DNA from 4 places in the Streptomyces deccanensis genome. Region 1 is predicted to be linked to each of the others. Evidence: riboswitches for the same ligand, from Rfam matches in the RefSeq annotation. Region 1 holds a riboswitch; each other region holds the start of a gene.

What was found. Region 1 has a riboswitch for cobalamin ahead of cobN (cobaltochelatase subunit CobN). Riboswitches for the same ligand answer to the same signal wherever they lie in the genome.
Region 2: another riboswitch for cobalamin. It lies ahead of L3078_RS30635 (ribonucleoside-diphosphate reductase subunit alpha); the one in region 1 lies ahead of cobN (cobaltochelatase subunit CobN).
Region 3: another riboswitch for cobalamin. It lies ahead of L3078_RS03110 (energy-coupling factor ABC transporter permease); the one in region 1 lies ahead of cobN (cobaltochelatase subunit CobN).
Region 4: another riboswitch for cobalamin. It lies ahead of L3078_RS10715 (cobalamin biosynthesis protein); the one in region 1 lies ahead of cobN (cobaltochelatase subunit CobN).

What each region holds. Positions count from the first base shown of each region.
Region 1 is NZ_CP092431.1:9,248,178-9,255,319, reverse strand. Features, by position in the region: gene L3078_RS40730 (aldehyde dehydrogenase) at 1-80, shown strand, start outside; gene L3078_RS40725 (gamma-glutamyl-gamma-aminobutyrate hydrolase family protein) at 77-799, shown strand; gene cobN (cobaltochelatase subunit CobN) at 854-4,510, opposite strand; cobalamin riboswitch at 4,586-4,716, opposite strand; gene cobG (precorrin-3B synthase) at 4,797-6,158, shown strand; gene L3078_RS40710 (precorrin-8X methylmutase) at 6,254-6,886, shown strand; gene L3078_RS40705 (precorrin-2 C(20)-methyltransferase) at 6,883-7,142, shown strand, end outside.
Region 2 is NZ_CP092431.1:6,864,403-6,871,544, reverse strand. Features, by position in the region: gene L3078_RS30655 (DUF3311 domain-containing protein) at 1-271, shown strand, start outside; gene mctP (monocarboxylate uptake permease MctP) at 268-1,896, shown strand; gene L3078_RS30645 (nucleoside hydrolase) at 2,162-3,148, shown strand; gene L3078_RS30640 (GNAT family N-acetyltransferase) at 3,231-3,737, shown strand; cobalamin riboswitch at 3,801-3,936, shown strand; gene L3078_RS30635 (ribonucleoside-diphosphate reductase subunit alpha) at 4,061-6,544, shown strand; gene L3078_RS30630 (ribonucleotide-diphosphate reductase subunit beta) at 6,544-7,142, shown strand, end outside.
Region 3 is NZ_CP092431.1:683,586-690,727, reverse strand. Features, by position in the region: gene L3078_RS03140 (aldo/keto reductase) at 1-366, shown strand, start outside; gene L3078_RS03135 (L-rhamnose mutarotase) at 363-674, shown strand; gene L3078_RS03130 (amidohydrolase family protein) at 671-1,543, shown strand; gene L3078_RS03125 (energy-coupling factor ABC transporter ATP-binding protein) at 1,525-2,406, opposite strand; gene cbiQ (cobalt ECF transporter T component CbiQ) at 2,403-3,152, opposite strand; gene L3078_RS03115 (energy-coupling factor ABC transporter substrate-binding protein) at 3,158-3,631, opposite strand; gene L3078_RS03110 (energy-coupling factor ABC transporter permease) at 3,628-4,347, opposite strand; cobalamin riboswitch at 4,378-4,560, opposite strand; gene nicT (Nickel transporter NicT) at 4,783-5,907, shown strand; gene L3078_RS03100 (MFS transporter) at 5,904-7,142, opposite strand, start outside.
Region 4 is NZ_CP092431.1:2,397,190-2,404,331, reverse strand. Features, by position in the region: gene L3078_RS10725 (putative cobaltochelatase) at 1-2,057, opposite strand, end outside; gene L3078_RS10720 (cobyric acid synthase) at 2,221-3,729, opposite strand; gene L3078_RS10715 (cobalamin biosynthesis protein) at 3,726-4,667, opposite strand; cobalamin riboswitch at 4,766-4,918, opposite strand; gene L3078_RS10710 (hypothetical protein) at 5,134-5,400, shown strand; gene L3078_RS10705 (hypothetical protein) at 5,500-5,721, opposite strand; gene L3078_RS10700 (inorganic phosphate transporter) at 5,750-7,012, opposite strand.

The sequences.
Region 1 (7,142 bases):
AGTCGGGCAACGGACGCGACAAGTCCGCCCACGCCTTGGAGAAGTACACCGAGCTGAAGACGACCTGGATCCAGTTGTGACCCGACCCACGGGCCGGCCCCGACCACTGATCGCGGTACCCGCCCGTTTCGCCGCCACGACCTCCGCGCTGCGGTACGCCGCCGAGGTCAACGCCCGCGCGCTGATCGAGGCCGTGTGGCGGGCGGGCGGTGAACCCGCGAGCATCCACCCGGCGCCCGACGGCGACGCGGCCGCGCGTCTCGCCCGCTTCGACGGGGTCCTCCTCCCGGGCGGCGGCGACCTCGCCCCGTACCGCTACGGCGCCACCGACACCCACGCCAGCGTCTACGACGTCGACGATGTGCAGGACGCCTTCGACCTCGAAGTCGCCCGCGCCGCCCTGGATTCGGGCATCCCGCTGCTGGCGGTCTGCCGGGGCCTCCAGGTCGTCGACGTAGCCCTCGGCGGCACCCTGGAGCAGGACATGGGCGGCCCGGAACACGAACACCGCCACCTCGTGCACCCGGTGGCGATCCGACGCGGCACCCTGCTGGAGCGGGCCACCGGCGCGCAGAAGGTGGAGGCGTCCTGCTACCACCACCAGCGGGTGGACCGGCTGGGCGAGGGACTGGAGGTCACCGCCCGCGCCGCCGACGGCACGGTGGAGGGGCTGGAACTCCCCGGCTCCCCCGGCTGGTTCACCGCCGTGCAGTGGCACCCCGAGGACACCGCTCACGAGGACCCCGCGCAGCAGGGCCTGTTCGACGCCCTCGTACGGGCCGCCGGGGACCGGTGCTGAACGCGCGCGAGCGGGGGTGCGGGGAGGCGCGAGGCCCCGCACCCCCGCCCGTCGTCAGCTGTCGCCGCCCTCCAGGTCGCCCTCGGTCTCCAGGTACACCTGGCGCAGCCCCTCCAGCACCGCCGGGTCGGGCTTCTCCCACATCCCGCGCGACTCCGCCTCGAGCAGCCGCTCGGCGATGCCGTGCAGCGCCCAGGGGTTGGCCTGCTGCAGGAACTCGCGGTTGGTCTCGTCCAGGACGTACGTCTCGGTGAGCTTGTCGTACATCCAGTCGGCGATCACACCGGTGGTGGCGTCGTAGCCGAACAGGTAGTCGACGGTGGCGGCGAGTTCGAAGGCGCCCTTGTAGCCGTGGCGGCGCATCGCCTCGATCCACTTGGGGTTGACGACGCGGGCCCGGAAGACCCTGGACGTCTCCTCGACGAGGGTGCGGGTGCGGACCGTCTCGGGCCGGGTGGAGTCGCCGATGTACGCCTCGGGGGCCGTGCCGCGCAGCGCGCGGACGGTGGCCACCATGCCTCCGTGGTACTGGAAGTAGTCGTCGGAGTCGGCGATGTCGTGCTCGCGGGTGTCGGTGTTCTTCGCGGCCACCTCGATCCGCTTGTAGGCGGTCTCCATCTCCTCGCGGGCCGGACGGCCGTCCAGCTCCCGGCCGTAGGCGTAGCCGCCCCAGACCGTGTAGACCTCGGCGAGGTCGGCGTCGGTGCGCCAGTCCCGGGAGTCGATCAGCTGGAGCAGGCCCGCGCCGTACGTACCGGGTCGGGAGCCGAAGATCCGGGTGGTGGCCCGGCGTTCGTCGCCGTGCTCGGCGAGGTCCGCCTGGACGTGGGCGCGGACGTGGTTGACCTCGGCCGGCTCGTCGAGCGACGCGGCGAGGCGTACGGCGTCGTCGAGCAGCCCGATGGTGTGCGGGAACGCGTCACGGAAGAAGCCCGAGATGCGCAGGGTGACATCGACCCGGGGACGGCCCAACTCCTCGGCCGGGACGGCCTCCAGGCCGGTCACGCGGCGCGAGGCGTCGTCCCAGACGGGGCGGACGCCGAGCAGGGCCAGCGCCTCCGCCACGTCGTCGCCGGCCGTGCGCATCGCGCTCGTCCCCCACAGCGACAGCCCGACCGACGTGGGCCATTCGCCGTTGTCGGCGCGGTAGCGCTCCAGCAGCGAGTCGGCGAGGGCCTGGCCGGTCTCCCAGGCGAGGCGGGAGGGGACGGCCTTGGGGTCGACGGAGTAGAAGTTCCGGCCGGTCGGCAGGACGTTGACCAGGCCCCGGAGCGGGGAGCCCGAGGGGCCGGCGGGGACGAAGCCGCCGTTCAGGGCGTGGACGGTGTGGCCGAGTTCGGCGGTGGTCGCCGCGAGCCGGGGCACGACCTCGCGGGCGGCGAACTCCAGGATGGCGGCGACCTGTTCACCGCGCTCGGCGGGGACGTTCGCCGCCACGACCGTGGGGACGGCGGCCGGGTCCCAGCCCGCGTCCTCCATCGCCTGCACCAGCGCGCGGGCCTTGTCCTCCGCCTCGTCGGCGGTCGTGCGGGTCGCGGCGGACTCGTCGAGGCCGAGGGCCTCGCGCAGGCCGGGCAGGGCCTGGGTGCCGCCCCAGATCTGGCGGGCGCGGAGGATGGCGAGGACGAGGTTGACGCGGTCGGCGTCCGCCGGGGGGTTGCCGAGGACGTGCAGACCGTCGCGGATCTGGGCGTCCTTGACCTCGCAGAGCCAGCCGTCGACGTGCAGCAGGAAGTCGTCGAAGCCGTCGTCCTCCGGGCGGTCGTCCAGACCGAGGTCGTGGTCGAGCTTGGCGGCCTGGATGAGGGTCCAGATCTGGGCGCGGATCGCGGGCAGCTTCGCCGGGTCCATGGAGGAGATCTGGGCGTACTCGTCGAGGAGTTGCTCCAGGCGCGCGATGTCGCCGTAGGAGTCGGCGCGGGCCATCGGCGGCACGAGGTGGTCGACGAGGGTGGCGTGCACGCGGCGCTTGGCCTGGGTGCCCTCGCCCGGGTCGTTGACCAGGAACGGGTAGACCAGCGGCAGGTCGCCGAGGGCGGCGTCGGGGCCGCACGCGGCGGACAGGCCGGCGTTCTTGCCGGGGAGCCACTCCAGGTTGCCGTGCTTGCCGAGGTGGATCATCGCGTCGGCGCCGAAGCCGCCGTCCTCGGCGCGGGCCGCGATCCAGCGGTAGGCGGCCAGGTAGTGGTGGGAGGGCGGGAGGTCCGGGTCGTGGTAGATCGCGATCGGGTTCTCGCCGAAGCCGCGCGGCGGCTGGATGAGGATCAGCAGGTTGCCGAAGCGCAGTGCCGCGAGGACGATGTCGCCCTCCGGGTTGGCGCTGCGGTCGACGAACATCTCGCCGGGCGGCGGGCCCCAGTGCTCCTCGACGGACGTGCGCAGTTCCTCGGGGAGTTCGGCGTACCAGCGGCGGTAGTCGGCCGCCGGGATCCGGACCGGGTTGCGAGCCAACTGCTCCTCGGTCAGCCAGTCCTGGTCGTGACCGCCGGCCTCGATCAGCGCGCGGATCAGCTCGTCGCCGTCGCCGGAGGCCAGACCCGGCACCTCGGCGTCCGTCCCGAAGTCGTAGCCCTCCCCGCGCAGTCGGCGCAGCAGGGCGACCGCGCTGGCGGGGGTGTCCAGGCCGACCGCGTTGCCGATGCGGGAGTGCTTGGTCGGGTAGGCGGAGAGGACGAGCGCGAGGCGCTTGTCCGCGTTGGCGATGTGGCGCAGGCGCGCGTGGCGTACGGCGATCCCGGCGACGCGGGCGGCGCGCTCGGGGTCGGCGACGTAGGCCGGGAGTCCGTCCTCGTCGATCTCCTTGAAGGAGAACGGGACGGTGATCAGGCGGCCGTCGAACTCGGGGACGGCGATCTGGCTGGCCGCGTCGAGCGGGGACACGCCCTCGTCGTTCTCCTCCCAGGCGGCGCGCGAGCCGGTCAGGCACAGGGCCTGGAGGATCGGCACGTCGAGGCCGGTGAGGGCGCCAGCGTCCCAGGACTCGTCGTCGCCGCCGGCCGACGCCTCGGCGGGCTTGGTGCCGCCTGCGGCGAGGACGGTGGTGACGATGGCGTCGGCGGCGCGGAGTTCCTCGATCAGCTCGGGCTCGGGGGCCCGCAGGGAGGCCACGTACAGCGGGAGCGCGCGGGCGCCCTTGTCCTCGATCGCCTCGCACAGGGCGCCCACGAAGGCGGTGTTGCCGCTCATGTGGTGGGCCCGGTAGTAGAGCACGGCGATGGTCGGGCCGTCGGCGGTGTCGCGGGCGGTGCGCTCCAGTGGGCCCCAGGAGGGCGCGGGCGCGGGCGCGTCGAAGCCGTGGCCGGTGAGCAGGACCGTGTCGGAGAGGAAGCGGGCCAGCTGCTCCAGGTTGGCGGGGCCGCCGTGGGCGAGGTAGGCGTGGGCCTCGGCGGCGATGCCGACCGGGACGGTGGAGGCGGCCATCAGCTGGGCGTCGGGCGCCTGTTCACCGGTGAGGACGACGACCGGGCGGCCGTCGGCGAGCAGCAGGTCGAGGCCGTCCTGCCAGGCGCGGATGCCACCGAGGAGGCGTACGACGACCAGGTCGGTGCCGTCGAGGAGCGCCGGGAGGTCCTCCAGCGCGAGGCGCGAGGGGTTGGCGAAGCGGTAGGGGACCGGGCCGGCGGCCGCGCGGGCGCTGAGCAGGTCGGTGTCGGAGGTCGACAGGAGCAGGATGCGGGGCTGCGCGGAGCGCTCCCCGGACGATGGCTGCATGCGGCTGCTGGCCTTCCTCGGGGTCCGCGCCCCGGGCGGTGTCGAATCGAAAGTCTCCCCTGCTCGGGCGGGCCGAGGGGTACGGGGAAGGGAGTTCCTGACTCGCCCGACCCTCCTGGGACGGGCTCACAGTGGCGGGACCGCGCCGGACTCACACCGGGCTTCCTCCCCTGTCGCCGTGGTGGCGTCGATGGACCGGATGATCCACCGAGCAGCATAGTAAGGGTCGCCTCAAAAGGAAGGCTGCCCCAAAAGGGCGGAGGATACGTCCGATGTGCCGGTGGGTATGCTCGCCGCCATGTCCACGCCTCCCCTGCGTTCATCGTCCCAGGCCACAGCGGTCACACGGGACCGTGGCGACGCCTGCCCGGGGACACTGCGGCTGCATGCGGCGGACGACGGGGCACTGGCCCGGGTCCGGGTGCCCGGTGGTGTGCTGACCGTCCGCCAGGCCGAGGCGCTCGCCGAGGCGGCGCGACGGCTCGGGGACGGTGATCTTCACCTCACTTCCCGGGGCAATGTGCAGCTGCGGGGGCTGCCCGAGGGCTGCGGGGGCGAGCTGGCCGAAGCGCTGGACGCGGCGGGGCTGTTGCCGTCCGCCGGGCACGAGCGGGTGCGCAACATCGTCGCCTCGCCCCTGTCCGGTCTCGACGGACGCGGTCTGCGCGACGTACGGCCCTGGCTGACCGCCCTGGACACCGCGCTGTGCGCGAGCGAGGCGGCGCGGCGCTTGTCGGGCCGGTTCCTGTTCGCGCTCGACGACGGGCGGGGGGACGTGGCCGCGCTGGACGCCGATGTGACCGTCCGGGCGACCGGGGGCGACGGCGCGCTGCTGAGCCTGGGGACGGCCGGCGAGAGCCTGTCGGTCCCCGGTGAGCACGCGGCCCGGGCCGCGCTCGCCGCCGCCGAGACCTTCCTGGAGGCGGCGCGGCAGAGCGGGGCGCGGGTCTGGCGTGTGACCGAACTCCCCTCCCAGGACGCGCTGCTCCACGAGGTCCGGAACCGGCTGACGGCCGTCGGCGTCGACACCGCGATCCGGGTCGGCGACGGGAGCGGGACGACCGCGGCCGGACCCGACGGCCCATCGGCCGCGACCGACGGCCCGCCCCCCGGACCCGACGGCCCGCCGCCGGGAGTTGTCGGCGACGCCCTCTCCGTACACGTCCCGCTCGGTCGCCTCACCCCGCTCCAGTGGCGGGAGTTGACCGCACTGGCGGCCACCGCTTCCTCCCGTGAGCTGCGGCTGACCCCCTGGCGCGGAGTCGTCGTCCCCGTACCGGGTCTGGACGAGGAGCGGGCGACCGACGCGCTCGCCCGGCTCTCGGTGACCGGCCTCGTCACCGATCCCGCCTCCCCCTGGCTGCGCGTCGGCGCCTGCATCGGACGCCCCGGCTGCGCCAAGTCCCTGGCGGACGTACGGGCGGACGCGACCGAGACTCTGGAGGCGGCGGGCCGCGCCGGGCTCCCCCTGTACTGGTCCGGCTGCGAACGCCGCTGCGGCCACCCCCGGGGTGAACACGTCGACGTGGTGGCGGTGGGGGGCGGCGGCTACGAGCTGTCCCGCACGGCTCCCGGTCAGGCCCCGCGCACCGCGTCCATGGCCGACCCCGGGCAACTCGCCGACGCCCTGACGGCGATCACCTCATGAGCACCACGAACGACACCCGCACGAACGACACCCGCACGCACGATCCCCGCACGAACGCCCCCCGTACGACGACCGAGAGCAGCGAGAAGACCACCGTGACCACCTACGACTACGAGAAGGACGGCCCGGCGATCTACCGGCAGTCCTTCGCCACCATCCGCGCGGAGGCGGACCTCGCGGCCCTGCCCGCCGATGTCAGCCAGGTCGCGGTCCGGATGATCCACGCCTGCGGAATGGTCGACCTGGTACGGGACTTGACGTACACGCCCGACGTGGTGGCCCGCGCCCGCGAGGCCCTGCGGGCCGGGGCGCCCATCTTCACCGACGTCAAGATGGTGGCCAGCGGGGTGACCCGCAAGCGGCTGCCCGCCGACAACGACGTGCTGTGCACGCTCTCCGACCCGGCCGTCCCCGCGCTGGCGGCGAAGCTGGGCACCACGCGCAGCGCCGCCGCGCTGGAGCTGTGGCGGGACCGTCTGGAGGGCTCGGTGGTGGCCGTGGGCAACGCGCCCACCGCGCTCTTCCGGCTGCTGGAGATGATCGACGAGGGCGCGCCCCGGCCCGCCGCCGTCATCGGTGTGCCGGTCGGCTTCGTCGGCGCCGCCGAGTCCAAGGACGCGCTGGCGGAGCACCCGTCGGGCCTGGAGCACCTCGTCGTACGCGGCCGTCGCGGCGGGAGCGCCATCGCCGCCGCCGCGCTCAACGCGATCGCGAGTGAGGAAGAGTGAGCGGCAAGCTGTACGGGGTGGGGCTCGGCCCCGGTGACCCGTCCCTGATGACCGTGCGGGCCGTCGAGGTGATCTCCGAGGCGGACGTGATCGCGTATCACTGCGCCCGGCACGGCCGTTCCATCGCCCGCTCGATCGCGGCGAAGCATCTGCGCGCCGACCACATCGAGGAACGGCTGATGTATCCGCTGACGACGGAGACCACCGACCACCCCGGCGGTTACAAGGGTGCGATGGAGGACTTCTACGCGGAGGC
Region 2 (7,142 bases), 2.4 Mb from region 1:
AGCACCCGAAGTGAGACCACCGGGGGCCCCGGTGGTGACACCTGTCAGGGTGGTCATCGCCGTGTGTCTGATCGCCCCGTTCGTGGCGATGCTCTGGGTCGGCTCGTACGCCAAGACGGACCCGGCGTTCATCGGCATCCCCTTCTTCTACTGGTACCAGATGGCCTGGGTGCTCATCTCCACCGCGCTGACCGGCACCGCGTACGTCCTGTGGCGGCGTGACCAGCGCGCCCGCAGGTCCGAGACACAGGGCGGGGGTGCCGCGAAGTGAAGGACGGCGTGAACGGCGTGGCACTCGCCGTCTTCATCTTCTTCTTCCTGGCCGTCACGGTCATGGGCTTCCTGGCCGCGCGCTGGCGCAAGGCCGAGAACGAGCACAGCCTCGACGAATGGGGCCTCGGCGGCCGGTCGTTCGGCACCTGGATCACCTGGTTCCTGCTGGGCGGCGACCTCTACACGGCGTACACCTTCGTGGCGGTCCCGGCGGCGATCTACGCGGCGGGCGCGGCGGGCTTCTTCGCGGTGCCGTACACGATCCTCGTGTACCCGCTGATCTTCACGTTCCTGCCCCGCCTGTGGTCGGTCTCCCACAAGCACGGCTACGTGACGACCTCGGACTTCGTCCGCGGCCGCTTCGGCTCGAAGGGCCTGTCGCTGGCGGTCGCGCTGACCGGCATCCTCGCGACGATGCCGTACATCGCCCTGCAACTCGTGGGCATCCAGGCCGTCCTGGACGTGATGGGCGTCGGCGGCGGTGAGGACACCAACTGGTTCATCAAGGACCTGCCGCTGCTGATCGCGTTCGGTGTCCTGGCGGCCTACACCTACTCCTCCGGCCTGCGGGCCCCCGCGCTGATCGCGTTCGTGAAGGACACCCTGATCTACATCGTCATCGCGGTGGCGATCATCTACATCCCGATCAAGCTCGGCGGCTTCGACGACATCTTCGCCAAGGCGGGCGAGGCCTACAGCCAGACCAACCCGGCGACGGACAAGCCGCGCGGCGCGCTCGTCCCGGGCGACGCCAACCAGTGGACGTACGCGACACTGGCCCTCGGCTCGGCGCTGGCGCTCTTCATGTACCCGCACTCGATCACGGCGACGCTGTCGTCCAAGAGCCGTGAGGTCATCCGCCGCAACACCACGATCCTGCCGCTGTACTCCCTGATGCTGGGCCTGCTGGCCCTGCTGGGGTTCATGGCGATCGCGGCCGGGGTCCAGGTGCAGAACGGCCAACTCGCGATCCCGCAGCTGTTCGAGACGATGTTCCCGGACTGGTTCGCGGGTGTGGCCTTCGCGGCCATCGGCATCGGCGCCCTGGTCCCGGCGGCGATCATGTCCATCGCGGCGGCGAACCTCTTCACCCGCAACATCTACAAGGACTTCATCAAGCCGGACGCCACGCCCGCGCAGGAGACCAAGGTCTCCAAGCTGGTGTCCCTGCTGGTGAAGGTGGGTGCGCTGGCCTTCGTGCTCACCATGGACAAGACGGTCGCCATCAACTTCCAGCTCCTGGGCGGCATCTGGATCCTCCAGACCTTCCCGGCCCTGGTCGGCGGCCTGTTCACCCGCTGGTTCCACCGCTGGGCCCTCATCGCGGGCTGGGCGGTCGGCATGCTGTACGGGACGATCGCCGCGTACGGGGTGGCCTCGCCGACCCAGAAGCACTTCGGCGGCTCGTCCGCCGAGATCCCCGGCATCGGCGAGATCGGCTACATCGGCCTGACGGCCTTCGTCCTCAACGTCGTGGTCACGGTGATCCTCACCTTCGTCCTACGGGCCGCGAAGGCTCCCGACGGCATCGACGAGACCAGGCCCCAGGACTACACGGCGGACGCGGGCGACCCGGGCGTCCAGGTCGAACTGCCTCCGGCGACGGCGGGCTCGAGCCACTAGGCGTGGCCTCCGGCCGACCCCGCGTCCGGTGCGTTGTCGGGTGCGGGTGGGTGGGGGCTGGTCGCGCAGTTCCCCGCGCCCCTGAAAGGCCTACGGCCTTTCGGCCCGAAAAAGCACGGGGCGCAGCCCCTGCTTTTTCAGGGGCGCGGGGAACTGCGCGAGAAGCCCCACCGGACGGACGCATGGGGGTCAAAGGGGCGCAGCCCCTGGAGGATGGGACGGGTAGGGGCGGCGGGGGCGCAAAACACCCGGCTACGCTGAAGCGGTGACCCGCCCCCCGATCGTCCTGGACAGCGACCCCGGCATCGACGACGCCGTAGCCCTCCAGTACCTCCTGGGCACCGACCTGTGGGATTTCAAGGCATACACCTCCGTCGGCGGCAACCTCCCCGCCGAGGCGACCTACACCAACGCCCGAGCCCTGGCCAGAGCCCTCCGCATCGACCCCCACGTCCCGGTCCACAGAGGCGCCGGCCGCCCCCTCTCCCGCCTCCCCTACCGCGAGGCATCCGCCTTCCACGGCCCCGCGGGCCTCGGCGGCGAAACCCTCCCCGACTCGACGGCCCCCCACCCCACGGAGTCGTCCGCCCAGGCCCTGCTCCGCCTGTCGAGGGAGTACGAGGGCGAGCTGACGGTCTGCGCCACCGGCCCCCTCACCAACGTGGCCATCGCCCTGCTGGAGGACCCGCACTTCGCCCACCGCGTCCGCAGGTTCGTGTTCATGGGCGGCGCCGCCCAGGTCCCTGGCAACTTCACCCCCGTCGCCGAGTTCAACATCTGGGCAGACCCGGACGCCGCCGAGATCGTCCTCTCCTCCGGCATCCCGTTCACCATGGTCGACCTGGACGCCTCGCACCGCTGGCTCTTCCGCCCCGAGGACCTCGCCGCGCTGGAGGCCGCGGGCCCCGGCACCGCCCTCGCCGCGCGGCTGATGCGGACCTACATGGACGCCTACACCCGCCACGGCGGGGACGGCACCTGTCCGCTGCACGATCCGCTGGCCGTGGGCGTGTGCGGTGACGAGGCGTTCGTCGAGGTGGCCGAGGGTGCCGTCGTCGTGGAGTGCGCGAGCGAACTCACGCGCGGCCAGACCGTGTTCGTGCCGGCCGCCGCCCGGCGCGTCTACTACTCCGAGTCCCCTGCCCTGACCGCCCGTCTGCGCGCCACCGGCCGCGTCGCGCTCGGGCCGGGCACCCGCGACTTCAGCTCGGACTTCGTGACGACGCTGCCCAGGTGGCCTGCGACGGCCTGACAAAATCCGATAGTCCGACGGACGGCGGCCCCTGTGGAAAACCGCCGACCCGCGCAGCCGCCCCTCGTGCACACTGCGACGCATGGACATCACGATCAGGCCGGCGGCTCCCGACGAGTACGCCGCGCTCGGCGAGATCACCGCCCAGGCCTACCTCGGAGACGGACTGCTGGACTTCGGGGAGAGCGACCGGTACCTCGACGAGCTGCGGGACGTGGCGAAGCGGGCGGCCGAGGCCGAGGTGCTCGTCGCGGTCGCGGACGGGCAGGTGCTGGGCGGGGTGACCTTCGTCCCCGCGGGCGGGCCCATGGCCGACATCGCCCGCGCGGGGGAGGCCGAGATACGGATGCTCGCGGTGTCCCCGGAAGCCCGAGGGCGGGGTGTCGGCGAGGCACTCGTGCGGGCCTGCCTGGAGCGTGCCCGCGCCGTCGAGGGCTGTGTGCGCGTCGTTCTGTCGACCCAGCGGAGCATGCACGCGGCCCATCGCATCTACGGACGGCTGGGCTTCACTCGCACACCTGAGCGCGACTGGAACCCCCTCCCCGACCTTCTCGACATCACGCTGATCACCTATGAGTTGACGCTCTGACACCCTGCGAAACCGAACGCGACACAACATGTGGGGGTGACACCGCGCCCCGGCACTAGATGTATGCTCATGCTCGCTGTCGCCGCAGGGGAATCCGGTGTGAATCCGGAGCTGTCCCGCAACGGTGTACTCGCGTGCATTCATCGCCATATGTGCACGCCTGTTCAGTCCGAACACCTGCCGACAGTGCGCCCGGCCGTCCGGTCCGGGTGCCGTGACGTCCGGGCCTCGTGGAATGGGCCGGTGGACGCGACGCTCCCGTGCGCTCGTGTGCTGCCGCCTGCCCTCCGCAGGGCCCCCAGCCGAGCGAGGGAGAGCCCCACGTGACCATCGCGCCAGCCGATCCGGTGTCGGCCGATCCGGTTTCAGCCGACCTGGCTTCAGCCGAGCCGGTGCCCGTCGACCCGGTGTCAGCCGACCCGGCGTCGGAGACCGACGGTCCCGGTACCGCGTTGCTGCGGACCCTGACCGAGCTGACCGCCGACCTCCCCGACGCCGATCCCGGCCGGGTCGCCGCCGCCGCGCTGCGCGGCCGGTCGGTGCGCGCGTCCTCCGCCGAGATGGTCGCGGAGCTGCGTGAGCTGGCCACGGAGGCCGCCGCGGGCCTCATCGCCGAGGACCCCGCCTATTCGAGACTGGCCGCCCGGCTGCTGGCCGTCGACATCCGTGCCGAGGCGGCCTCGCAGGGTGTCACGACGTTCACCGAGTCCATCGCCGTCGGCCACCGGGAGGGCCTCGTCGCCGACCGTACGGCCGCGTTCGTCCGCGCCCACGCCGAGCGTCTCGACGCCCTGATCGACCCGGCCGGAGACGACCGCTTCGGCTACTTCGGTCTGCGCACCCTGCACAGCCGCTACCTGCTCCGGCACCCCCTCACCCGCAAGGTCGTCGAGACCCCCCAGCACTTCATGCTGCGGGTCGCCGCCGGCCTGGCCGAGGACACGGGAGCCGACACGGAGGCGGGCCTGCGCGCCCTCGACGAAGTCGCCGCGCTCTACGGGCTCATGAGCCGCCTCGACTACCTCCCTTCCTCCCCCACGCTCTTCAACTCCGGTACGCGACACCCCCAGATGTCGTCCTGCTACCTCCTCGACTCCCCGCTGGACGAGCTCGACTCCCTCTACGACCGCTACCACCAGGTGGCCCGCCTCTCGAAGCACGCCGGTGGCATCGGTCTGTCGTACTCCCGCATCCGTTCGCGCGGTTCGCTGATCCGGGGCACCAACGGCCACTCCAACGGCATCGTGCCGTTCCTGAAGACGCTGGACGCCTCGGTCGCCGCCGTGAACCAGGGCGGCCGGCGCAAGGGCGCGGCCGCGGTCTACCTGGAGACCTGGCACTCCGACATCGAGGAGTTCCTGGAGCTGCGCGACAACACCGGCGAGGATGCCCGGCGTACGCACAACCTGAACCTGGCGCACTGGATCCCGGACGAGTTCATGCGCCGGGTCGCCGCCGACGAGCAGTGGTCGCTGTTCTCCCCGTCCGACGTGCCCGAGCTGGTCGACCTGTGGGGCGCGGAGTTCGAGGCCGCGTACCGCAAGGCGGAGGCGGACGGCCTGGCGAGGAAGACGATCGCGGCCCGTGACCTGTACGGCCGGATGATGCGCACCCTCGCACAGACCGGCAACGGCTGGATGACCTTCAAGGACGCCGCCAACCGCACGGCGAACCAGACGGCCGAGCCGGGCCATGTGGTCCACTCCTCCAACCTCTGCACGGAGATCCTGGAGGTCACGAACGACGGGGAGACGGCCGTCTGCAACCTGGGCTCGGTGAACCTGGGCGCGTTCGTCGACCGGGCGACGGGCGACATGGACTGGGCGCGGCTGGACGCGACCGTCCGCACCGCCGTCACCTTCCTCGACCGCGTGGTCGACATCAACTTCTACCCGACCGAGCAGGCGGGCCGCTCCAACGCCAAGTGGCGTCCGGTCGGGCTCGGCGCGATGGGTCTCCAGGACGTCTTCTTCCAGCTGCGGCTGCCCTTCGACTCCCCCGAGGCGAAGGCGCTCTCCACCCGGATCGCCGAGCGGATCATGCTCGCCGCGTACGAGGCATCCGCCGATCTCGCCGAGCGGTCCGGCCCGCTGCCGGCCTGGGAGAAGACCCGTACGGCACGCGGGGTGCTGCACCCCGACCACTACGACGTCGAGACCACCTGGCCGGAGCGCTGGGCGGCCCTGCGTGAGCGCGTCGCGACGACGGGCCTGCGCAACTCCCTGCTCCTCGCCATCGCGCCGACGGCCACCATCGCCTCGATCGCCGGGGTGTACGAGTGCATCGAGCCGCAGGTGTCGAACCTGTTCAAGCGCGAGACGCTGTCCGGTGAGTTCCTCCAGGTCAACTCGTACCTGGTGAAGGACCTGAAGGAGCTGGGCGTCTGGGACGCGCGCACCCGTGAGGCGCTGCGCGAGTCGAACGGCTCGGTGCAGGACTTCGCGTGGATCCCGGCCGACGTCCGGGCGCTGTACCGCACGGCCTGGGAGATCCCGCAGCGCGGTCTGATCGACATGGCCGCCGCCCGCACGCCGTATCTGGACCAGTCGCAGTCGCTCAACCTCTTCCTGGAGACGCCGACCATCGGCAAGCTCTCCTCGATGTACGCGTACGCCTGGAAGTCGGGCCTGAAGACCACGTACTACCTGCGCTCCCGCCCGGCGACCCGCATCGCCCGCGCGGCACAGGGCCAGACGCAGGCCCAGGCGCAGCAGCCCGAGAAGACCATCCCCGTCCAGCAGTCGGCCGACCCGGACGCCGTCGCCTGCTCTCTTGAGAACCCCGAGTCCTGCGAGGCCTGCCAGTGATGTCCAGCAACCAGAATCTCCTCGACCCCGGCTTCGAGCTGACGCTCCGCCCGATGCGCTACCCGGACTTCTACGAGCGCTACCGGGACGCGATCAAGAACACCTGGACCGTCGAGGAGGTCGACCTCCACTCGGACGTCTCCGACCTCGCGAAGCTCTCCCCGGCCGAGCAGCACCTGATCGGCCGTCTGGTCGCGTTCTTCGCGACGGGCGACTCGATCGTGGCGAACAACCTCGTGCTGACCCTCTACAAGCACATCAACTCCCCGGAGGCCCGGCTCTATCTGAGCCGCCAGCTCTTCGAGGAGGCCGTGCACGTCCAGTTCTATCTGACGCTCCTGGACACCTACCTCCCCGACCCGGAGGACCGGTCGGCGGCCTTCGCGGCCGTGGAGAACATCCCCTCCATCCGGGAGAAGGCGGAGTTCTGCTTCCGATGGATGGACTCGGTCGAGAAGCTGGACCGGCTGGAGTCCCGGGCGGACCGCCGCCGATTCCTGCTCAACCTGATCTGCTTCGCGGCGTGCATCGAGGGCCTCTTCTTCTACGGCGCCTTCGCGTACGTCTACTGGTTCCGCAGCCGGGGCCTGCTGCACGG
Region 3 (7,142 bases), 8.6 Mb from region 1:
GAGGCCACCGCCCGGGGACGCAGCGTGCTGATCGGCGGCGTCTTCAACTCCGGTCTGCTGATCGACCCGAAGCCGGGCGCCACGTACGACTACGCCCCCGCGCCGGCGCCCGTGCTCGACCGCGCCCTGCGGCTGCGGACTGTCACCGAACGCCACGGTGTACCGCTGCGCGCGGCGGCCCTGGCGTTCCCCTCCGCCCACCCGGCGGTCGCGGCCGTGCTGACGGGCGCCCGCTCGGCGGCGGAGGTGCGCGACACGGTCGACCTGCTGAGCCGCCCGATCCCGGCCGCGCTCTGGGACGACCTGCGCGCCGAGGGGCTGCTGAGCCCGAACATCCCCGTCCCGCAGCCGAAGGAGCCGTCGTGAGGGTCGCCCTGCACACCAAGGTCCGCGCCGACCGCGTGGCGGAGTACGAGGCCGCCCACCGCGAGGTCCCCGGGGAACTGACCGCCGCCATCCGCGCCGCCGGGGTGAGCGAGTGGACGATCTGGCGCAGCGGCACCGACCTCTTCCACCTGCTGGAGGTCGAGGACTACCCGGCGATGATTGCCGAACTGGAGAAACTGCCGGTCAACATCGCCTGGCAGGCCCGGATGGCCGAACTCCTCGACGTCGTCCACGACTACTCGGCCGAGGGCTCCGACGCCGGCCTGCCCGTGGTGTGGCACCTGTGACCGGCACCGACGACGCCGATGCCTGGACCGTCGACGCCCACCACCACGTCTGGGACCTCTCCGTCCGCGACCAGGACTGGATCACCGGCCCCGAACTCGCCCCGCTGCGCCGTGACTTCACCCTCCGCGAGCTGGAGTCCGCCGCGAGCGCCGCCCGTGTCACCGCCTCGGTCCTGGTCCAGACGATCACCGTGCCCGAGGAGACCCCCGAGTTCCTGGCCCTCGCCGCCGGCAGTGACGTGGTCGCCGGTGTCGTCGGCTGGACCGACCTCACCTCTCCCGCCGTCGCCGACACCCTGGCCGCACTGCGCGAAGGCCCCGGCGGGGAGTACCTGGTGGGCATCCGCCACCAGGTGCAGGGTGAACCCGACCCCCGGTGGCTGACCCGCCCCGACGTGCTGCGGGGCCTCGCCGCGGTCGCCGACGCGGGGCTCGTCTACGACCTGCTGGTCAAGCCCCACCAGCTGCCGGCCGCCGTGGAGGCGGCGGCCCGCCTCCCCCAACTCACCTTCGTCCTCGACCACGTGGGAAAACCGCCCATCGCCTCCGGTGAACTGCAGCCGTGGGCGGGGGAGATCCGGCGGCTGGCGGCCCTGCCGAACACCGTGTGCAAGCTCTCCGGCCTGGTCACGGAGGCCGACTGGCGCTCCTGGCGGGTCGAGGACCTCGTCCCGTACGCCGACACCGTGCTCGACGCCTTCGGTCCCGAGCGGCTGATGTACGGCTCCGACTGGCCGGTCTGCCGACTCGCCTCCGACTACGCCGAAGTCCTGGACGTGGCACACGCGTTGACGTCCGGACTCGGCGAGGCCGAACACCGGGAGGTCTTCGCGGGCACCGCCGTCCGGGTCTACGGTCTGCGGATCTGAGGCTGCGGCAGGCACGGCGCCGGCCCGGCGTCGGACCCCGCCAGGGCCGCCAGCTCGTCCGGTGTGCGCGGCCCGGTCTCCTCCTCGGCCAACAGCCCCTGTCCGCGCAGGAGTCGAGCGACGGCGACCCCCCAGGGAAGCCGAAGCCCCGCCTGGGTGAGGAGATCCGTGCGGGCGAGCATCTCGGCCACCGGGCCGGTGCGCGCGCCGGACGGGGTGAGCAGCGCCGCGTCGTCGGCCCAGCGCAGCGCGAGGTCGACGTCGTGGGTGGCCATCACGACGGTGGTGCCGGACCGGCGCAGCTCGTCCAGGGTGGCGAGGAGGCGCTCCTGCCCGTCGGGGTCGAGCCCGGCGGTCGGCTCGTCGAGGATCAGGACCCGGGGACGCATCGCGACGGCCCCGGCGATGGCGGTCCGCTTGCGCTGGCCGTAGGAGAGCAGATGGGTGGGCCGGTCGGCGAGGGCGGTGATGCCGAGCGCGCCGAGCGCCTCGTCGACCCGGGCCCGCACCTGTGCGTCGGACAGCCCGAGGTTGAGCGGGCCGAACGACACGTCCTGCGCGACGGAGGCCGCGAAGAGCTGGTCGTCCGGGTCCTGCACGACCAGTTGGACCGTCGTCCGCAGCCGGGTGAGACCCTTGCGGTCGTACGTCACCGGGTGCCCCTCGACCGTCAACTCGCCCGTACGGGGCCGCAGTCCGCCGCTGAGCAGTCGCATCAGCGTGGTCTTTCCGCTGCCGTTGCGGCCGAGCAGGGCGAGGGCGCGCCCCTCGCGCACGTCGAAGTCGAGGTCGTTGAGCACGGTCGGTCCGTCCTCGTACGCGAACGAGGCGCCCCGCAGGGCGACGAGCACGGGCTCGCTCATGTCAGCGGCCTTTCCAGGACGAGGGTGAGGGCGGCCACGGCCGCGAGGAGCACGACACTGGCCGCGGTGAAGCGCACGGACACCCGGGCCTCGGGCACCAGGACCCGCAGGGTGCCGTCGTACCCGCGTCCGGCGAGCCCGGTCTGCAGCCGGGCCGCCCGGTCGAAGGCCCGGACGAACGCGGTGGCGCCGAGCCCGGCGAGGGAACGCCAGGTGGCGGCCCGGGTGGTGTGCCCCAGCCGGGCCGCCTGCGCCTCCCGGATCCGGCGCACGGAGTCCAGGAGCAGAAAGCTCATCCGGTACGTGACCAGGGCCACGTCCACGACCGGCGCGGGCACCCCGGCCCGCACCAGCCGGGGCAGCAGGTCCGACATGGGGGTGGTGAAGGCGAACAGGAGGACGCCGAGGGAGGCGGCCGAGGTGCGCAGCAGCAGCTCCGCCGCGCGGACCGGTCCGCCGTCGGCGGGGGTGAGGAACCCGTCCGGACCGCCCACCTGGACGAGCAGCGGCAGCGCGCCGGTCACACAGAAGCCCAACGGCACCCGGTAGGCCCGCCACAGCCGACGGCCGGGCACGCCCGCGGGGCCCAGCAGCACCACGAGCGCGGTCAGCAGGACCAGGGCCGCGCCGGGCCAGGGGGGCAGGGAGATCGCGAGCACGGTGAGGCCGAGCCCGAGCACGGCCTTGTCCACGGGATGGCGGCGGCGCCAGCGACTGCTGTGCGCCGCCACGTCGATCGGCAGCACCCGGGTCAGCCCCGCCCGGCGGGGGACTCCCCGGAGCCACCGGCCGAGCCGTCGTCGCCGGACGCCGTCGCCGTGGAGGCCGCGACCGCCGCGTTCGCGGGCGTCGTCGTGACCGCCGCGTCCAACGGCCGCGCCGGGGCCGTGTCGGCGGCCTCAGACGCGTCCAGCAGGGCCCGGGCCCGGGCCTCGCCCTGGCGCCGGCCCCGGTGGATGCCGAAGTAGTAGGCGAGGACGCCCGCGCCGAGGGCGGCCTGGAGGGCGAAGAGCGCCGACTCGATCTCACCGGACGGCGGTTCGTAGAGGGGGGAGAACCACGGCTCGTAGTCCGGCTCGATCTCCGTGATCGCCGTCTCCGCCTCGGCGTCGGCGCCCGTGAAGGGCTCCTCCTTGTGGTCGCCGAGACCGAGGGCCAGCGGCAGGACGGCGAGCGCGGCCACGGCGAGCAGCAGCAGCGCGTTGATCTTCGTGTTCCGCTTCATCGGGCCACCGCCTCGGTCTCGTTCTCCGTCCCGGTCCCTACGCGGTTCCGCCGGTCGGTCAGGAGCACGCCGAGCCGGGTGAGTTCGCCCTTGCTCGACTGCACCAGCAGACGCATCACCAGCACCGTGAGCAGCCCCTCGCTGACCGCGAGCGGGATCTGGGTGACGGCGAAGATGGAGCCGAACTTGCCGAGCGCGCCCAGGAAGCCGCTGCTCGGGTCGGGGAACGCGAGCGCCAACTGCACGCTGGTGACGCAGTAGGTGACCAGGTCGGCGAAGAACGCGCCGAAGAACACGGTCACCATCAGCGGCACGTCGAAGCGTCGCAGCAGCCGGTAGACGCCGTACCCTGCCCAGGGCCCGACGATCGCCATCGAGAAGACGTTGGCGCCGAGCGTGGTCAGACCGCCGTGTGCGAGCAGCAGGGCCTGGAAGAGCAGGGTGATGGTGCCGAGGACCGCCATGATCGGCGGCCGGAACAGGATGGCACCGAGTCCGGTGCCGGTGGGGTGGGAACAACTCCCGGTGACGGACGGGAGCTTCAGCGCGGACAGGACGAACGTGAAGGCCCCGGAGGCGCCGAGCAGCAGTGTGCTCTCGGGGTGTTCCCTGACTTCACGGGTGAGTGCCCTGACTCCGTGGACGACGAACGGCGCGGACGCGACGCCCCAGGCGATCGCGTGCGCCGGAGGAAGGAAACCCTCGGCTATGTGCATGGCTCAGCAGACCCTCTCCAGCACCTCGTGGATGGTTGACGCGCCTTGGCCGGTCTCCTGGCTTACGGGTGACACCGCCCGTGCTCCGCCTTCCCGGGTCCGAAGACCCAGTGGCTGTCCGTGAGGACCGGAGCCGGACTTCCCGATCACAGTGGCGAGGGCCGCACCGGCATCACACCGGATTTCCCGTTCACCAAGGCGTGGTGACAGTAATGCCCGCATAAGGACGCTGACAAGCGGAGGCGAGGGGCGCGCGGGCGCCGTGCGACAGCTCACACCCCGGCTCACACTCCGGCGTACGCCCCACGTCACGCCAAGAGCCCCCACCTGACCGAAAACAGACGGGAGCTTTACTGCGACAAAGTTGCAGCTGCCAAATGGGCGCACAAGGCTGAGGGGGCCCGACCGCCCGCACGAAGAGAAGGCCCACGCCCCATGGCTCCTGGTACCGACACCGCCCCCTCGGCCACCCCCGGGACGGGCGGGTTCTCATGGCGGCGGATCCGCGCCTCGATGTCGCGCAAGGAGTGGGCGAGCCTGGGCGGGATGGCCGGATTCATCCTGGCGCTGCACCTCGTCGGCTGGTTCACCCTGGTGGTGATCGTCGCCCCCGAGCACTACAGCGTCGGCAGCAAGACCTTCGGTATCGGTATGGGTGTCACCGCCTACACCCTGGGCATGCGGCACGCCTTCGACGCCGACCACATCGCCGCCATCGACAACACCACCCGCAAACTGAGGGGGGAGGGGCAACGCCCCCTGTCGGTCGGCTTCTGGTTCTCCCTCGGCCACTCGTCGATCGTGCTCGTCCTCACCTTCCTCCTCACCCTCGGCGTCAAGGCGCTCGCCGGACCGGTCCGCGACGACGGCTCCGCGCTGCACGACGTGTCCGGCTGGATCGGCACCACCGTCTCCGGGACGTTCCTGTACGTGATCGGCGTCGTCAACCTGGTGATCATGGTGGGGATCTGGAAGGTGTTCCGCGAGATGCGCTCGGGAACCTTCGACGAGGCCGCGCTGGAGGAACGGCTGAACAGCCGGGGCCTGATGAACCGGCTCCTCGGACGGTTGATGCGGTCCCTCACCAAGCCCTGGCAGATGTACCCCGTCGGCATGCTCTTCGGCCTCGGCTTCGACACGGCGACGGAGGTCGCGCTGCTGGTGCTCGCCGGCTCGGGCGCCGCCTCCGGACTGCCCTGGTACGCGATCCTGTGTCTGCCCGTCCTGTTCGCCGCCGGGATGTCCCTCCTCGACACCGTGGACGGCACGTTCATGAACTTCGCCTACGGCTGGGCGTTCTCCCGGCCGGTCCGCAAGGTCTACTACAACCTCGTGATCACGGGTCTGTCCGTGGCCGTCGCCCTCGTCATCGGCACGGTCGAACTCCTCGGCCTGGTCGCCGAGAAGGCCCGTCTGCACGGCGCCTTCTGGGACGACGTCTCCGGCCTCGACCTCAACACCGTCGGCTATGTCGTCGTCGGCCTCTTCTTCGCGACCTGGGCGGTCGCCCTGCTGGTCTGGCGGTTCGCGCGGATCGAGGAGAAATGGACCACGCCCTAGGCATGCAGCCCGTCCGCGAGGTGGCCGTGGCTGTGCCGCCAGCCGGTCGGGACGCGCCGGGCTCCCACCAGATGGGGGTGACCGAAGGGGAGGTCGGCGTGCACATGGGCCGCGGGCGCGTCGGCCGTCGACCCCGCCGGCCACAGCCGTACGGCCAGCAGCGCCGCGCCGAGGGCGAGCGAACCCAGGGCGAGCACCGCCCAGTTCAGCCCGGCCGCCGCCCCCAGCCACCCGGCCAGCGGATACGTCAGCAGCCAGCAGCCGTGCGAGAGGGAGAACTGCGCGGCGAACGCGGCCGTCCGCGCACCGGGCTCCACCGAGCGGCGGACGAGCCGCCCGGCCGGAGTGAGCACCGCCGAGCACGCGGCCCCGAACGCGGCCCAGAGCACCAGCAGCCCGAGCAGCCGCCAACTCCCGCCCTGCGCGCCCGTGACGGCCCCGAGCCCGGCGAAGACGACGGCCAGCGACAGCGCGCCCGGCAGCATCACGGCCCGGTCCGGCACCTTGTCCAGCACCCGGGGCAGCACCAGCGCCACGGTCATCGACCCCGCCCCGTAGGCCCCGAGCGCCAGCGCCACGGCGCCCGCCGACAGGCCCAGCACATCGCGGACGTAGACGACGGAGTTCACCGTCACCATCGCCCCGGCCGCCGCGACCGCGAGGTTCAGCGCGAGCAGGGCCCGCAGCTCGGGCACGCCCAGGAAGAGGCGCGTGCCGGCGGTGGCCCTGGCGTACGCGCCGCCCGTGCGCGGGGTGGTGACGGCGGCCCGCTCGGGCAGGGCGGTGGAGACGACCAGGGCGGCCGAGGCGAGGAAACCGAGGACCGTGCCGCCGAACAGGCCGTCGTAGGTCGTCACGGACAACAGCGCGGCCGCGAGGGCGGGGGAGAAGAGGCTCTCCAGGTCGTAGGCGAGCCGGGACATCGACAGGGCCCGCGTGTAGTCGCGTTCCTCGGGCAGCACGTCGGGGATCACGGCCTGGAACGTGGGCGTGAACACGGCCGACGCGGACTGCAACAGGAACACCAGGACGTAGACCTGCCACACCTCGCCGACGAACGGCAGTGACACGGCGATCCCCGCGCGCAGCAGGTCCGCCGTCACCATGAGCGCCCGGCGCGGCAGCCGGTCGGCGACCGCGCCGACGACCGGGGCGATCACCACGTACGCCACCATCTTGATCGCGAGGGCCATGCCGAGGACGGACCCGGCGTCGGCGCCCGCTAGGTCGTACGC
Region 4 (7,142 bases), 6.9 Mb from region 1:
CTCCCTGAAGTCCTCTGCGTTCCCTGCACATCCCGGACCAGCCCGGCGATGGAGTCCGCCCGCAACTCGTCCAACGTCACCGCCGTACCGCCCAGTTCACCCGCCAGCTGCCCGGCGAGCCCCAGTCGGACGTGGCCCGACTCGCAGTCGACCACCACGGACGCGTGGCCCTCGGCCGCGAACAGCCGAGCGGCCCGCCCGGCGAGCGCGACGGGCTCGGGCCCGCCGGTCGCCCGGCCGTCGGTCACCACCACGACCAGCGGCCGGCGCGCGGGGTCCCGCAGCCGCTCCACCCGCAGCACGTCGTGCGCCTTGAGCAGTCCGGCCGCGAGCGGTGTCCGCCCGCCCGTCGGCAACGACTCCAGGCGGGCCGCCGCCGCGTCCACCGACGAGGTCGGCGGCAACGCCACCTCGGCGGCCGACCCCCGGAACGTCACCAGGCCCACCTTGTCCCGCCGCTGATAGGCGTCGAGCAGCAGCGACAGCACCGCGCCCTTCACCGCGCCCATCCGCTGCCGCGCCGCCATCGACCCGGAGGCGTCGACCACGAACAGCACGAGGTTGCCCTCCCGCCCCTCCCGGGTCGCCTGCCGCAGATCGTCACGCCGTACCACCAGGCCCGGCCCGGACCGCCCACGCGTCCGCTGGTGCGGCGCGGCGGCCTGCACGGTCGCCGCCAGATGCAGCTTGGTCAGCGTGCCACGCGGCCTGCGCGCCCCGGTCGTACGCCCGTGCTCGGTCCGTGCGCGCGAGCGCCGCCCGGCGGCACCCTCCCCGAGCCCCGGCACACTGAGCACCTTCGTACGGAACGGCTCGGCGGCCCGTACGGCGGACTGCTCACCGGCGGCCGGAGCCTGTGGGGGCACACCCTCGCCGGCCTCGGACCGACCGCCACCGTCGCCGCCCTGCGGCCCGTCGGACTCGGGAGCGGGCGGCTGCCCACCGCCACCGGGGCCGTCGGGACCGGGATCAGGATCGTCGTCGTCCTGCGAGTCCTGCGGATCCTGAGAGTTCTGCGAGTCCTGCGGATCCTGCGGGTTCTGCGGCGGCTCCGCGAACTCCTCCAGCGTCTCGTCGAGCTTGTCCTCGTCGAGGCCGGGCGCGTCGAAGGGATTCCGCCGCCTCCGGTGCGGCAGTGCGAGCAGTGCCGCCTGGCGCACGTCCTCCGCGAGGACCTCGGTCCGCCCGGCCCACGCGGCCAGCGCGGTCGCGGTCCGGGCCATCACGATGTCGGCCCGCATCCCGTCCACCTCGAAGGCCGCACAGGTCGCCGCGATCTGCAGCAGCGCCCCGTCGCCCAGCACCACGGACGGCAGCAACTCCCGTGCCGCGACGACCCGTTGACGTACACCGGCCTCCTCGTCCGCCCAACGGGCCGCGAAACCGGCCGGGTCGTCGTCGTAGGCGAGCCGCCGCCGGACGACCTCCACCCGCTGGTCCGGCTCCCGCGAGGCCGCGACCTCCACGGTCAGCCCGAACCGGTCGAGCAACTGCGGCCGCAGCTCGCCCTCCTCGGGGTTCATCGTCCCGACCAGCAGGAACCGCGCCGCATGCCGTACGGAGACGCCCTCGCGCTCCACGTACGAGGCGCCCATCGCGGCCGCGTCGAGCAGCAGGTCGACCAGGTGGTCGTGGAGGAGGTTCACCTCGTCGACGTAGAGGATGCCCCGGTGCGCGTCCGCGAGCAGGCCCGGCTCGAAGGCCTTCACGCCCTCCGACAGCGCCCGCTCGATGTCGAGGGCGCCGACGAGCCGGTCCTCGGAGGCGCCGACGGGCAGCTCGACCATGCGGGACGGCCGGGTCTCGAACGCCGGTTCGTGCGGCCCGTCCGGACACGTCGGGTCCGGCTGCACGGGGTCGCACGAGAACCGGCAGCCGACGACGACCTCCACCGGCGGCAGCAGCGCCGCGAGCGCCCGCACGGCGGTGCTCTTGGCGGTGCCCTTCTCACCGCGCACCAGCACGCCGCCGATACGCGGGGAGATGGCGTTGAGGAGCAGGGCGAGTTGCAGATCGCCCTGCCCGACGACGGCGGTGAAGGGGAAGTGCGTGCTCACGCGGTGATACCTCCTAGAGGTGAATGAGCGAGACGGGGGCGGACGGGCGGGATGAAAGGAACGGGGCGCAGCCCCTGCCTTTCAGGGGCGCGGGGAACTGCGCGAGAAGCCCCACCGGCCGGCAGACGAAGTTTCCTCTCCTGGTGAGGGCGACCCGGCGCCCTCATCCCGGCGCCCCCGGCGGTACGAACGGCAACCCCGTCGGCGCGCCCGACTCGATGAGCCGCCACAGCGCGTCCGTGTCCGCGTGCTCCTCGATCAGATCGCCGAGCCGGTCCAGCTGCTCCTCGCGCAGCTCGGCGAACGACGTGTCGGGGGCCGGCACGAACCGCCGCCCCGAAGCCGCCGCCACCTCGCGCAGGAAGGCCCGCCGGAACCCGTCCGACTCCAGCGACCCGTGCCAGTGCGTGCCCCAGGTCTGCCCGACCCGGCACCCGTCCAGGAAGGGCTCGCCGCCCAGCACCTCGGCGACCCCGTGGTGGATCTCGTACCCCTCGACCCGCTCACCGAGGGCCTCGCCCACGGGCCGGGTCAGTGTCTTCTCCACGGCGAAGCGGACCCGCACGGGAAGCACCCCGAGCCCGTCCACCCGCCCGAGCCGGCTCTCGACCTCGTCCTCGATCCGCTCGCCGAGCACCTGGAACCCGCCGCAGATCCCGAGCACCGGCCGCCCCTCGGCGGCCCTGCGCACCAGCGCGTCGGCCAGCCCCCGCTCCCGCAGCCACTCCAGCGCCCGCACCGTGCCCCGAGTGCCGGGCACGACGACGAGGTCCGCGTCGGCCAACTCCTCGGCCCGGTCCACGAACCGCACGACGACACCGGGTTCGGCGGCGAGCGCGTCCACATCGGTGAAGTTGGACATCAGCGGCACCGCGCACACGGCGACCCGCAGCACGTCCTCCCCGACGGGCGGCGCGACGTTCGACTCCCGAACCGTCCCGCGCAGCGAGACCCGCAGCCCGTCCTCCTCGTCGATCCCGAGCCCGTGCCGGAACGGCAGCACCCCGTACGTCCGTCGCCCGGTGAGCCCGCGCAGCATGTCGAGCCCCGGCTCCAACAGGGAGACGTCGCCCCGGAACTTGTTGACGAGGAACCCGGCGACGAGGGCCTGGTCCTCGGGGGAGAGCAGTGCGACGGTCCCGAAGAACGACGCGAACACCCCACCTCGGTCGATGTCACCGACCACGAGCACGGGCAGCCCGGCGTTGCGGGCGATCCCCATGTTGACGATGTCGGTGCGCCGCAGATTGATCTCGGCCGGAGAGCCGGCCCCCTCGCAGATCACCGCGTCATACGTGCCCCGCAGCTCGGTGAGGCACTCCAACACGGTCCCGAGCAGCCGCTGTTGCCGCCCGCCGTGATAGCCGCGCGCGCTCATCTCACCCACGGGCTTCCCGAGCAGCACGACCTGACTGCTGCGCTCGCCCCCGGGCTTCAGCAGCACGGGGTTCATGAGCGCGGTGGGCTCCACCCGGCACGCCTGCGCCTGCATGGCCTGCGCGCGCCCGATCTCGGCGCCCTCCTTCGTCACGAAGGAGTTGAGCGACATGTTCTGCGCCTTGAACGGCGCGACCTTGACCCCCTGCCGCACCAGCCACCGGCAGATCCCGGCGGTGACGACGCTCTTCCCGGCGTCGGAGGTGGTCCCGGCCACCAGCAGTCCGCCACTCATCCTCGACTCCTCGACCGCAGCAGCGACACACCCGCACCGATCCCCAGCGCCAGCCACCCCACCCGCCGGGACAACCGAACGGCCCGCTCGATGTCCCCCACGACGACGGCGCGTCCCTCTCCATTCAGCACAGGCCGATGCTCGACCCGCCCCCCGTACGACAACGTGCCCCCCAACCGCACTCCGAGCGCCCCCGCGAACGACGCCTCCACGGGCCCCGCGTTGGGGCTCGGGTGCTTGCCCGCGTCCGCGCGCCAGGCCCGTACGGCCCCCCGGGCGTCCCCACCGGAGGCGGCGGCCAGCACCGCCGTCAGCCGGGCCCCCGGCCACCCCACCACGTCGTCCAGCCGCGCGGAGGCCCAGCCGAACCGCCGGTACCGCTGCGACCGGTGACCGACCATGGCGTCCAACGTGTTGACGGCCCGGAACCCGACCAGCCCGGGCACTCCCGCCACGGCTCCCCAGACCAGCGCCCCCACCACCGCGTCGGAGGTGTTCTCGGCGACGGACTCCACGACCGCCCGCGCGATCCCGTCCGCGTCGAGCGCCTGGGGGTCCCGCCCGCACAGGTGAGGCAACCGGGCCCGCGCGCCCTCGACGTCCCCCGCGTCGAGGGACCGTCCGATCGTCCGGGCCTCCCGCGCGAGCGAAGTCCCCCCGACGACGGCCCAGGTGGCGGCGGCGGTCAACGCGACGGAGGCCACGCGCGACGGCCGTACGGCGGTCGAGGCCACGGCCCCGAGCGCCACGGCGCCACCCGCGCACACGGCGGTGTGCAGCGCGCCCCACCCCCGGTGGTCCCGCCACAGCACCCGCTCCACGGCACCGGCGGCCCGCCCGAACGCGGCGACCGGATGCCCCCGGCGAGGATCACCGAGCAGCAGATCACCGAGGAGTCCGGCGGTGGCGCCGTACGCGAAGACGCGATCGGCACGCACGGGTTCAGCCGACCGCGAGGGCGTACGCGGATCCGGTGCTGGGACTCAAGTGGCAGCCGCACATGGCGATATGTCCTCACTCAGGGTGTCCACGCCCTGGTTCGACGAGACCGACGGCGAGAGTTCCTGGCTCCCGGGAGACGCGTCGAGTTGCTTCCCCGGTGACAGTGGCGGGACCGCGCCGGACTCGCACCGGCTTCCTCTCCTGCCGTCGTACATGGCCCCGGCAGTCCACCACGCCCCTTCGAGACCCGTCAACTCGCTGTTGACCTGCGGCGCGACGGTGTGCCGAGCCCCACACCGCTGGTCCTCGACGCGGGAGCGCCGCATCCCGGTGCGTCCAACTGGCATCAGAACGCTGTGCACTCCTTCCGTCACGCCGCGTGGTGTGGTTTTCTGGCGGGGCTTGTGGACCCGGGTACGGACGGCTCTTGACGAACCGTTCGGGGGACGGGAGGTACACGCGATGGAAGACCGGACCGAGACATTCGCCGTGGCGCGTGCGAGGGCGTCGAGGGACCGGCGGACGCTGTTGTCCGCGGCCGCCCCGCTGGTGCTCTTCAGCACGGTCGCCGGAGTCCTGGCCGTGGGGATGGGAGCTCTCGCCGCCCTGCTGGTGCCGGCGACGGAGGCGCGGGCCGTCGTCTGGCCGGCGGTGACCGCCCTGCTCGCCACGGGGGCGGGCCTGTGGTGGGGGCTCACCCCCCGGCCGCGCAGGCCGGGGGAGCGCTGAGGCCGGCTGCGGACCGACGACGCACCCCTCGTACCGGATCGAACGGTACGAGGGGTGCGCTTCTGTGTGTCGTGCGAGGTGGAGCGGGTGAACGTGGCCTCAGGCCATGATCAGGTAGATCCCGTAACCCACCGCCGCCGTGCAGGCCGCGAAGCAGGCGTACGCCGCTGTCGTGGCGAGCGCGGGCGACGTGCCGGCGGCGGTCGCGGCCTCCCGCTTGGAGAGGCCGACGATCCCCAGGGTGAAGAGGCCGACGAGGGCCACGGTGACCACGAGGCTGACTCCGAAGACGGAGCCCAGGGCTGCCCAGTCGATGTGCATGGTGATCTTCCTCAGGAGGTCGCGGGGCTCAGACGGCGGGCGTCGGCGCGGACGAGTTCGCCGGGGCCGGGGTCTCGGCGGCGGCCGCGGCCGCGGGTGCCGGGATGGTCGCCGCGAGCTCCTCGGCCACGGCGGCGGTGGGCGGCGGCGTCACGGCGGCCATCGCCGTGGTCACCACACCGGGCGTTTCCTCGGTGTCGTTGACGTTCGTGTGGTCGACGACCTCACGGCGCGAGATCACCCAGATCGCGGCGCTGGAGGCGATGAGGAAGACCGCGACGACGGCCGTGCCCCAGCTGCCGAAGGACGTCACCCACTCGGCGAGCGCGGCGACCAGCGCGGCGGCCGGCAGGGTCAGACCCCACGCGACGAACATCCGGGTCGCGGTGGACCAGCGGACCACCCCGCCCTTGCGGCCGAGGCCCGCGCCCATCACCGCACCGGAGACCGAGTGCGTGGTGGAGAGCGAGAAGCCGAGGTGCGAGGAGGCCAGGATGACCGTGGCCGCGCTGGTCTGGGCGGCGAAGCCCTGCTGCGGCTGGAGGTCGGTCAGGCCCTTGCCCATCGTGCGGATGATGCGCCAGCCGCCCAGGTAGGTGCCGAGCGCGATGGCGAGACCGGCGGAGACGATGACCCACACCGGCGGGTCGGAGTCGGGCGCGAGGGCGCCGCCGGCCACCAGGGCGAGGGTGATGATGCCCATCGTCTTCTGGGCGTCGTTGGTGCCGTGGGCCAGCGAGACCAGGCCCGCGGAGGCGATCTGACCGGCGCGGTAGCCCTTGCCGGAGGCCTTCTCGCTCGTGTGCTGTCCGAGCTTGTAGGTCAGCCGGGTGGCGAGCATCGCCGCGATGCCGGCGACCAGCGGGGCCGCGACGGCGGGGATCAGCACCTTGGTGACGAGCACGTCGCCGTGCACGCCGCTGACGCCGACCGAGGCGATGGTGGCGCCGACGAGGCCGCCCATCAGGGCGTGCGAGGAGCTGGAGGGGAGCCCGACCAGCCAGGTCAGCAGGTTCCAGAGGATGGCGCCCACGAGCGCCGCGAATATGACCTCTGGCTGTATGCCGGACTCGTCGACGAGCCCCTTGGAAATGGTGTTGGCGACCTCGATGGACAGGAACGCGCCGACAAGGTTGAGCACGGCGGACATGGCCACCGCGACCTTGGGCTTCATGGCGCCGGTCGAGATGGTGGTGGCCATCGCGTTGGCGGTGTCGTGGAAACCGTTCGTAAAATCGAACGCAAGCGCGGTGACGACCACGATCGCGAGGATCAGCGAGAAGTTTTCCATTTACCCGGGCTTCTTTCGGACGTCAGTGGCATGTGGACCGTAGGCAACCTGGGTGAACGGAAGATGAACTAGGACAGGCGTACGGGTGTAATGAACGAGGTGTCGCCGCTCCGCTTGCGGACGGGCGGGC